3 regions of the Bradyrhizobium sp. S3.2.6 genome follow, and region 3 is predicted to be linked to each of the others. Evidence: predicted binding sites of a transcription regulator. Region 3 holds the regulator's gene; each other region holds the start of a gene.
The links. Region 3 encodes LexA, which represses DNA repair genes until DNA is damaged. Its sites were predicted from a motif close to TGTTCNNNNTGTGTTCNG; they were not measured.
Positions count from the first base shown of each region.

Region 1: a site for LexA is predicted at 1,303-1,320, ahead of ABID58_RS01235 (YifB family Mg chelatase-like AAA ATPase). Genes of this name have one in related genera too.
Region 2: a site for LexA is predicted at 1,145-1,162, ahead of ABID58_RS26725 (DNA recombination protein RmuC). Genes of this name have one in related genera too.

Region 1 covers NZ_JBEPOS010000001.1:254,462-257,734, forward strand. The annotation lists gene ABID58_RS01235 (YifB family Mg chelatase-like AAA ATPase) at 1-1,255, opposite strand, end outside; gene ABID58_RS01240 (PilZ domain-containing protein) at 1,483-1,728, shown strand; gene ABID58_RS01245 (tetratricopeptide repeat protein) at 1,812-2,606, shown strand; gene ABID58_RS01250 (CpaE/TadZ family protein) at 2,652-3,273, opposite strand, start outside.
Region 2 covers NZ_JBEPOS010000018.1:52,110-55,382, forward strand. The annotation lists gene ABID58_RS26725 (DNA recombination protein RmuC) at 1-1,113, opposite strand, end outside; gene def (peptide deformylase) at 1,285-1,809, shown strand; gene fmt (methionyl-tRNA formyltransferase) at 1,822-2,757, shown strand; gene truA (tRNA pseudouridine(38-40) synthase TruA) at 2,878-3,273, shown strand, end outside.
Region 3 covers NZ_JBEPOS010000028.1:78,194-81,466, reverse strand. The annotation lists gene ABID58_RS32945 (ComEC/Rec2 family competence protein) at 1-650, shown strand, start outside; gene ABID58_RS32940 (hypothetical protein) at 661-1,092, opposite strand; gene ABID58_RS32935 (hypothetical protein) at 1,286-1,540, opposite strand; gene lexA (transcriptional repressor LexA) at 1,719-2,420, opposite strand; gene ABID58_RS32925 (molybdopterin molybdotransferase MoeA) at 2,597-3,273, opposite strand, start outside.

The DNA.
Region 1 (3,273 bases), on a different contig from region 3:
TGTCGCGCGCCGCCGCCACGCGCGCGGCGACTTCGGCGGAGCCTTCCGCCGCCGGCGGCAGGATCAGATCGGCCGCGGTCACGGCCGGGACCTCGATGCGCAGATCGATGCGGTCCATCAGCGGACCGGAGATGCGCGCCTGGTAATCGCCGGCGCAGCGATCGATGCGGCCGCGCTTGCAGGCATAGCCCGGCTCGAACGCATGGCCGCAGCGGCAGGGGTTCATCGCTGCGATCAGCATGAAGCGCGCGGGGTAAGTCACGCGGTGGTTGGCGCGGGAGACCGAGACCTCGCCGTTCTCCAGCGGCTGGCGCAGCGAATCCAGCACGCGCGGATCGAACTCGGGCAGCTCGTCGAGGAACAGCACGCCCTGATGCGCCAGCGAGATCTCGCCGGGCTTCGCGCGCGCGCCGCCGCCGGTGAGCGCGGCCATGCTGGCGGAATGATGTGGCGAGCGAAACGGCCGCTGCGATGTCAGCGCGCCGCCCTCGATCTCGCCGGCGACGGAGGCGATCATCGAGACCTCGAGCAATTCGCCCGGCGACAGCGGCGGCAGGATCGAGGGCAGCCGCGCCGCCAGCATCGATTTGCCGGCACCGGGCGCGCCGATCATCAACAGGTGATGGCCGCCCGCGGCCGCGATCTCCAGCGCCCGTTTGGCGCTCTCCTGGCCCTTGATGTCGCGCAGATCGAGCAGCGAGCTTGCTGCTTCGTGGACTTTCGGCACGGGCCGCGACAACACCTGTGTGCCCTTGAAATGGTTGGCGATCTGAATCAGGGAGTGTGCGGCGACGATCTGGATGTCCGGGCTCGCCCACGCCGCTTCCGAGCCGCAGGCCGCCGGACAGATCAGGCCTTCCTCGCGCACATTGGCGCCGATCGCGGCTGGCAAAACGCCGGCCACCGGTGCGATCGAGCCGTCGAGGCCGAGTTCGCCGAGCACGGTAAAACCCGTCAGCGCATCCGGCGGGATCGCGCCGATCGCCGCCATCAGCCCGAGCGCGATCGGCAGGTCGTAATGGCTGCCTTCCTTCGGGACGTCGGCAGGGGCGAGATTGACGATGATCCGCCGCGCCGGCAGCGCCAGGCCCGACGCGATCAGGGCCGAGCGCACCCGTTCGCGCGCCTCCGACACCGCCTTGTCGGGCAGGCCGACGATGGCGAACGCCGGCAGGCCCGGCGCGACCTGCACCTGCACGTCGACCGCGCGGGCCTCGATCCCTTCAAAGGCGACTGTCGAAACCCGCTGGACCATGATGCCCCCTCGCACAATTAGGGGTAGCAGAGCGCGATGGCCCTGACAAGAACAATACAAGAACGAAGGCAAGGGCGCCGCGATTCCTAACGACCGGTAAACGGGACGGAGACACTAAGCTTCGACTACGCCTCGAATGCGAGCGGCTGCGCTCAGCACATTCCAATGAATGTCCGCTACTCCTAGGGCTGCGGGATGGGCCGTGATCTAACGGGTGAACAATTCAAATGCTTGCAAATCGCCGCAGAAGCGAACGCCGGATGTGCACGCGGCTCGCCAAGATCCATTTTGGCGCGGGGTCGCTGCCACGGGACTGCACGATCACGGATATCTCGGATGGCGGCGTCAAGGTCGTGGCGGAATTCCTGGAACTGCCGCCGCAATTCACCATCATCTTCGCACCCGACTATTCCCGCCAATGCCGCCTGCGCTGGCGCATCGGCTGCGAATTCGGCGCGGAATTTACCGACTAAGCCCAAGAGGCGGGCGTCCTTAACGGGAATTTAGCGTTAATCGGCAAAGCATCTCTGATCAGTCCGCCGGCGGTGATCAGAGTATGTCCAAGCGTTCGTCCCTTGCCTCTCCCCCGGCGAGATTCCTGCTTCCCGCGCTCCTGGTGCTTGCCCTCGGTGGCTGCCAGACCACGAGCCTGGAGGATGTGACCGGCGCGCTCGGCGTCGGTGGCAAGCCGGAAGCGGCCGCTACGGCGGACGCCAAGCCCGACATCAAGCCCGACATGGACGGCTTGCGGGAGCGCTATCGCGCCAGGCCCAGCGATCCCGCCATCGCCCTCGACTATGGCAAGGCGCTGCGCGAGACCGGCCAGCGCGCCCAGGCGGTCGCGGTGATGGAGCAGGCCGTGCTCGCCCATCCCAGCAACAAGGCGCTGCTCGCCGGCTACGGTCGCGCGCTCGCCGACAACGGCAATTTCCAGCAGGCCTTCGACGTGCTCAGCCGGGCGCATACGCCGGAGGATCCGGACTGGCACATCCTGTCGGCGCAGGGCGCGGCGCTCGATCAGCTCGGCCGCAACGAGGAAGCGCAGCAATATTATGCGTCGGCGCTGAAGATCGTGCCGGACGAGCCGCAGGTTTTGTCCAATCTCGGCCTGTCCTACATGCTCCAGAACAATCTGCCGCGGGCCGAGGACACCATGCGCCGCGCCTATCGGCGCAACCCGGCCGATTCCCGCGTGCGGGGTAATCTCGCACTGGTGCTGGGGCTGGAAGGCAAGCAGGCCGAGGCCGAGACCATCGTGAAGGCCGATCTGCCGCCGGATCAGGCGGCGGCAAAGGTCACGGCGCTACGCCAGCTGCTGTCGAAGAAGCAGCAGCAGCGGGCGGAGAAGTAATCCGCCGCCGCCGAGAGCACTGCGCGCTCGAGAACGCTCTTGCGCTTACGACGCCTTGCGATGCGGAGCGGATGCGCGTCCGGTCCTGCCCTTCAGCTTCTTCAGCAGCGGTCCGAGCAGCGAACGCTTCGGCTTCTTCACTTCGCCGCGCCCGGCGAGGCGGTTGGCCATGTTCTGGAACAGCTCGGTGGTGCGGTGGCTCTTGGAGACCTCCGCAATCATCTGGCCGTTATTGGCGGCGGTCGAGAACAGCTTTGAATCGAACGGGATCACCGCCAGCGGCTGGCTTTCCATGGTCTTGGCGAACGATTTGACGTCGATCTCGGCGCGCTTGTGCATGCCGACCTGGTTGATGCAATAGAGTGGCGGCCGGTCGTTCGGCCGTGCCGCCTTGAGCACGGTCAGCATGTTCTTGGTGTTGCGCAAGTTCGCGAGATCCGGCTCGGCCACGATGACGATGTCGTCGGCATTGACCAGCGCGCGCTTGGTCCAGGCCGACCATTGATGCGGCACGTCGAGCACGATGCAGGGCGTGGTCATGCGCAGCGTGTCGAAGATCGCATCGAACGCCTCCGCGCCGAAATCATAGACCCTATCAAGCGTAGCCGGTGCGGCGAGAAGGCTGAGGCGGTCGGTGCATTTGGCGAGCAGGCGCTCCATCAACGCC
Region 2 (3,273 bases), on a different contig from region 3:
GAAATCGAGCTCCTCGATTCTGCCTGCGCGCTTCTCGATCTTGTCGGCGGAGATCAGGATCTGGCGGACGTCCTCGTTCGCGTCGGCAAAGTGCTTCTGCAATTTCAGCACGCGATCGCGCAGGCGTCCCAAATCGTCGCCGAGCTTGATCACTTCGGTCTGAATCTGGTCGGCGGCATCGCGCATGCGCGCGTCCTTCATGATCTGCTGCATCACCTGGATCGCGAGCATCAGCAGCGAGGGCGACACCAGCACGACCTTGGCGCGATAGGCCTTCTGGATCACGTCGTCGAAGCCGTCATGGATCTCGGCGTAGACCGATTCCGACGGCACGAACATCAGCGCCATCTCCTGGGTCTCGCCGGTGACGAGATATTTTTCCGCGATGTCGCTGACATGCTTCATCACGTCGCCGCGCAGCCGCTGCGTGGCGACGCGCTTCTCCTCGTCGGTGCGGGCATCGTGCAGCGCCGTCATCGCTTCCAACGGGAATTTCGCATCGATGCAGAGCGGACGCTGGTCGGGCAGGAACACCACGCAGTCGGGCCGCTTGCCGGTCGAGAGCGTGAACTGGAATTCGTAGGCCCCCTTCGGCAGGCCGTCCTGGACGATCGCCTCCATCCGCGCTTGTCCAAAGGCGCCGCGCGACTGCTTGTTGGCGAGCACGTCGCGCAAGGTCGTCACCTGCGTGGTGAGGTCGGTGAGGTTCTTGTGCGCGTTGTCGATGATGCCGAGCCGCTCGTGCAGCGCGCGCAGGCTCTCCATGGTGTTGCGGGTCGAATGTTCCATGGACTGGCCGACCCGATGGGTCACTGAATCCAGCCGCTCGTTGACGGCCCGCGCCATCTCGGCCTGGCGGCCGGCCAGCGCCTGGGTCATGGCGTCGGCCCGGCCGGCGGCCTCGCTCTGGGCGTGCAGGACCTGGCTGAGGCGCTCCTCCAGCTCGTCGGCGCGGATGGCGTGCGCCATCGCGAGTTCCGCGCCGCGCCGCCCGGAGCGCGCGATCACGACCGCAATGACAATCAGCAGGATGACGACCAGCGCGCCGAAGCCGATCAGCGCGTCGATGGTGCGCACCGGCCAGTCGCCGAGCATGAAAATGATCTGGTTCATGCCAGCCCTTCTAGCCGATTCGCCGGGGCATTCGAACGAATAGCGAACATTTATGGTTAATCGATCCCTAATTTTTATGGTTAACAAAAGGCGAAGTTTTATGGTTAGCGGACCGTTAACGCGCTCCCGGCCGCATTGACCGCTTGTCGCGCGCGGCTTAAATCGCCCGCCATGGCCCTCAGAGAAATCATCATCCTGCCCGACAAGCAGCTGCGTCTGGTCTCCAAGCCGATCGAGAAGGTCACGCCGGAGATCCGCAAGCTTGCCGACGACATGTTCGAGACCATGTACGACGCACCCGGCATCGGGCTTGCAGCGATCCAGATCGCGCAGCCGCTGCGGCTGATCACCATGGACCTTGCCAAGCCCGACCAGGACGGCGAGACCAGGCCGGAGCCGCGCGTCTTCATCAATCCCGAGATCATCGCGTCTTCCGCGGATCTGTCTGTCTACGAGGAAGGCTGCCTGTCGATCCCCGAATATTACGAGGAGGTCGAGCGGCCGGCGAAGGTGCGCGTGCGCTTCACGGATCTGGACGGCAAGGTGCACGAGGAGGACGCCGAAGGCCTCTACGCCACCTGCATCCAGCACGAGATCGACCATCTCAACGGCGTGCTGTTCGTCGACTATCTCTCGAAGCTCAAGCGCGACCGCGTGATCAAGAAGTTCGAGAAAGCCGCCAAGCGCGCGGAGTAAGGTTCTCCGTCGATGTCCCTCCGCCTGATCTTCATGGGCACGCCCGATTTTTCCGTGCCGACGCTGCTCGAGCTCGTCGCGCATGGCCACGAGATCGTGGCTGTCTACACCCGCGCGCCGAAGCCGGGCGGGCGGCGCGGGCTGCAATTGCAACCGACCCCGGTCGAGGAAGCCGCGCGAAAACTCGGCGTTCCCGTGCTGACGCCGAAAACGTTGAAGACACCGGAAGCGCTGGAAGAGTTTCGCGCGTTTGACGCCGATGCGGCCGTCGTCGTCGCCTATGGCATGATCCTGCCGCAGGCGATCCTCAATGCGCCAAAGCTCGGCTGCTACAACCTGCACGCCTCGCTGCTGCCGCGCTGGCGCGGCGCAGCCCCCATCAATCGCGCGATCATGGCCGGCGATGCCGAGAGCGGCGTGATGGTGATGAAGATGGATGTCGGCCTCGACACCGGCGACGTCGCCATGGCCGAGCGCCTCGCGATCACCGATGACATGACCGCAGTCGATCTGCACGATCGCCTGTCCCGGCTTGGTGCCGATCTGACGGTGCGCGCGATGGCCGCGCTCGACCGCGGCGGCCTCCAGCTCAAGAAGCAGAGCGAGGACGGCGTCACCTACGCCGCCAAGATCGACAAGGCGGAGGCGCGGATCGACTGGAGTAAGCCCGCGCACGCGGTGCTGCGCGACATCCACGGCCTGTCGCCGTTTCCCGGCGCCTGGGCCGAGCTTGCCGGCGTCACGGAGAATGCGCGCGTAAAAATCCTGCGCTGCGAACTGGCGAATGGCTCCGGTGCGCCGGGCGAGGTGCTCGATGGCCAGCTTACCATCGCCTGCGGCGAGGGCGCGATCCGCATCCTCGAGCTGCAGCGCGAGGGCAAGGCCCGGATGCAGGCCGTGGACTTCTTGCGGGGTGTGCCGTTGAAGGCAGGAGCCAAATTCACCTAACGCTGTCATACCCCGCGAAGGCGGGGTATCCAGTACGCTGAGACTTCTCGGTTCGAACCGATAAGCTGCGGAGTTCTGGATCGCCCGGTCAAGCCGGACAATGACACCACCCGGATTGAGATGCCCCGCTACAAGCTCACCATCGAATATGACGGCGCACCCTTCTTCGGCTGGCAGGTGCAGGAGACGCTGCCTTCGGTGCAGGGCGCGCTGGAAGCGGCCGTGAAGGCGATGACCGGCGCGGACGCGCGCGTGCATGGTGCGGGCCGCACCGATGCCGGCGTCCATGCGCGCGGCCAGGTTGCGCATGTCGACATCGAGAAGCAGTTTCCACCGGGGCGTTTTCGCGACGGCTTGAATGCGCATCTGCGTCCGCATCCCATCGCGGTCCTCGAAGCCGACATTGTACCTGATACTTTCGAGGCGCGCTTCTCGGCCGTGAAGCGCCACTATCGCTATCGGGTCATCAATACCCGCGCCAATCTTGCGCTCGACATCGGCCATGCCTGGCGCGTG
Region 3 (3,273 bases):
CGCTGATCGCGGCGAGCCTCGGCCTCGTCCTGATGGGACTGCTACGCACGCCGCTGCGCTGGTCGGGCGCGTTCGTGCTCGTGGCGGCAATCGTCTGGGGTCTGTCGGTCCGGCAACCCGACATCCTTATCGCCGGTGACGGCCAGAGCGTTGCCGTGCGGGGCAGGGACGGGCAGCTGCACCTGATCAGGACGAGCAAGGACAGCTTTCTGCTCAAGGAGTGGCTCGCGGCCGATGCCGACTCTCGCGATCCCGGCAGCGTCGCGCTTGCCGATGGTGTGTCGTGCGACGAGTCAGGCTGCGTGACGCCGCTTGCCGACGGACGCATCGTTGCGCTGGCGTTGCGCATTGACGCGCTGGGAGACGATTGCAGCCGCGCGGCACTGGTGGTGACGGCAAGGCCCGCGCCGCCGGATTGTGGTGCGATGGTGGTCGATCGGCCACGTCTCGTGCGTCAGGGCGCGCTGGCGCTGACGCCGCGTGGCGACGGCTTTGCGATTCAGGCGGTAAAGGCGAGGGGCGCAAACCGCCCCTGGTCGCCGGCGGCGGCCGGCGATGGAGATTTCGAACAGACCCTCATGCCGCGGTCGGCAGCTCCGCGCTCCAAAGACGCAACGCCGTCTGACGCCGACCTGCAGGCCGATGACTGAGATCGACGGCTTAGCCGATCGGCAGGCGCGGGGACGTGGAGCGGCTGTCGGCGACCTGCGGCTTGTGCTCGCGCTCGCCGAGCGGCTGGGTCACGGGCAGTTGCAGCACGGTTGCGCGCTGGCCTTCGACCAGTTGCGTCACCAGGACGTATTTGCCGTCGGGGAATTCGATCGCGTCGTGATGGCGGTCGGGAATATGCGGATCGACCTTGCCGAACTTGCCGACGCGCGAGTTGATGGTGCGCGTCCAGATCCAGCGATTGTCGTAGCGGACGTTGTCGGCGAAGGCGAGCTCCGTTCCCGGTAGCAGGCAAACCGCGACGGACATGTCGGCTTCGGAGGCGAAGCCGCGCGTCGAGGTGCCGCGGAACGTTGTCGTGACGATCGTCTCGCCAACTTCTGCGGGACGCGTCGCGACGGCATGCAGGCTATAGTCACACATCGGGTGCTCCTCAATCAGGATAGAGCACCCGCGCCTCTGTCTCGGAGGCGCAGGCCCCTATCAGAGTGGAAGCTCATCTTATGCTTGTTTGTGGGCAAATCTGCGGCTCGCATCAGCAGAGCGCGATCACATTATCTTTTTCAAATGCACGAGGAACAAAGCCTGCTCCCGCGCATTCGGTGAGCGCGTTGCTTCAGCGGCCGGCTGGCGCTGACCAGCCCGAATATTGCCAAGCCGGCTGCGCGACGGCGTTACGGGCATTGCGGAATTGCTCGGTCGTTGCGCGCGGTGCTTTGCGAGCGTGGTGCTGCGGCTGCGCAGCCAAGGCTTGCGAGCCCAAGGCTTGCGAGCCCAAGGCTTGCGACCCCAAGGCTTGCGACACTAAGGCCTGCGACGCTGATACTGCGATCAGCGTCATCGTGACGGTGCTCAAAATGATCTTGCGCATGTTGGTCTCCTCGGTCTGGCAAAGGCCCTGCGAAGCAATGCGTGCTTCGTTGCGGCGTGCCGAGGATGTAGCGCTGGAGAAGGGGCCGGATAATCTGTGCAAAACCAGAAAGACTACCCAGCCGGAGCGGACAATCGTCCGCTCCAATCGTTGATTGCGCTCGCCGATAGCGACGCGATCAGTACTTCCGGTACAGCCCGATCAGCTTGCCCTGGATCTTGACCCGGTTGGGCGGCAGGATGCGAACCTCATAGGCCGCGTTGGCCGGCTCGAGCGCGATCGAGGCGCCGCGACGGCGGAAACGCTTGAGTGTCGCTTCCTCGTCGTCGATCAGGGCGACCACGATGTCGCCGGTATCGGCGCTCTCGTTGCGCTGGATCAGCGCCATGTCGCCATCGAGAATGCCGGCCTCCACCATGGAGTCGCCGCGCACTTCGAGCGCGTAGTGCTCGCCCGAGCCGAGCATGTCGGGCGGGACGCTGATGGTGTGGCTGCGGGTTTGCAAAGCCTCGATCGGCGTGCCGGCCGCGATCCGGCCCATCACGGGCACTGCGACTGGACGCTCACCCTCGTCGGCCGGCAGGCTCGACGCCGGGCGCACCTTGCCGAGATTGCCCTCGATGACGCTCGGCGTGAAGCCGCGGCGGCTGCCAGCGGCGGCCTGGAGTTCGGGCAGCTTGATCACCTCGATGGCGCGGGCGCGGTTGGGCAGGCGGCGGATGAAGCCGCGCTCCTCGAGCGCAGTGATCAGGCGATGGATGCCTGATTTCGAGCGCAGATCGAGCGCATCCTTCATCTCGTCGAAGGAGGGCGGCACGCCGCTTTCCTTCAGGCGTTCACTGATGAACCGCAGGAGCTCGTACTGTTTGCGCGTTAACATCTCGACCAAAATCCCCCGGTTGATGTCGTTCGATTCCGAGACGCTGAAGTCAGCAATAAGCCGCTACACGCTCGAAACAAATCATGAACGGACACTATATGTTCGATACATGTTCCGCAACTGCTTAATTTACCGTGAACGCGGCAAAGTTCGCGGAACGGTTGCGAACGCCGCGCTCAAACGAGCAGTCGCAGCACCTCGCAGGGCGCTCCCGCTTCGGCCCTCGGCGCGAACGGGGCGCGCACGAGAAGTGCCTGTGCCGCAGCGAGATTCGCAAGCAGCGAGGAGTCCTGGTGATTGACGGGAAGGGCGATCAGCGTGCCGTCATCACGCACATCCAGGCGGGCGCGCAGATAGTCCTCGCGCTGGTCATTGGCGCCGACGTCGCGGCCGAGCACGGCGCGTTCGCGGCGGTGATGAACCATCGAACGGCCCGACAACGCACGAATCAGCGGCACCATGAACAGGAAGGCGCAAACGTAGGATGACACGGGATTGCCGGGCAGGCCGATTACGCGCATCGCCCCGAGCTGCCCGTTCATCATCGGCTTGCCCGGCCGCATCGCGATTTTCCAGAACGCCATCGAGGTGCCTTCGTCGCGGAGCGCCTGCTGCACCAGATCGTGGTCGCCGACCGAAGCGCCGCCCGTCGTGATCAGGATGTCGGCGCCGGATTCGCGCGCGCGGCGGATGCCGGCGGTGGTGGCGGCAAGCGTGTCGGCGGCAATCCCAAGGTCGATGGTGTCGGCCCCCTCGCTGCGAGCGAGCGCATGCAGGGCGTAGCCGTTGGAATAAACGATCTGGCCATGACCAGGCGTCGTGCCCGGCATCACCAGCTCGTCGCCGGTGGCAA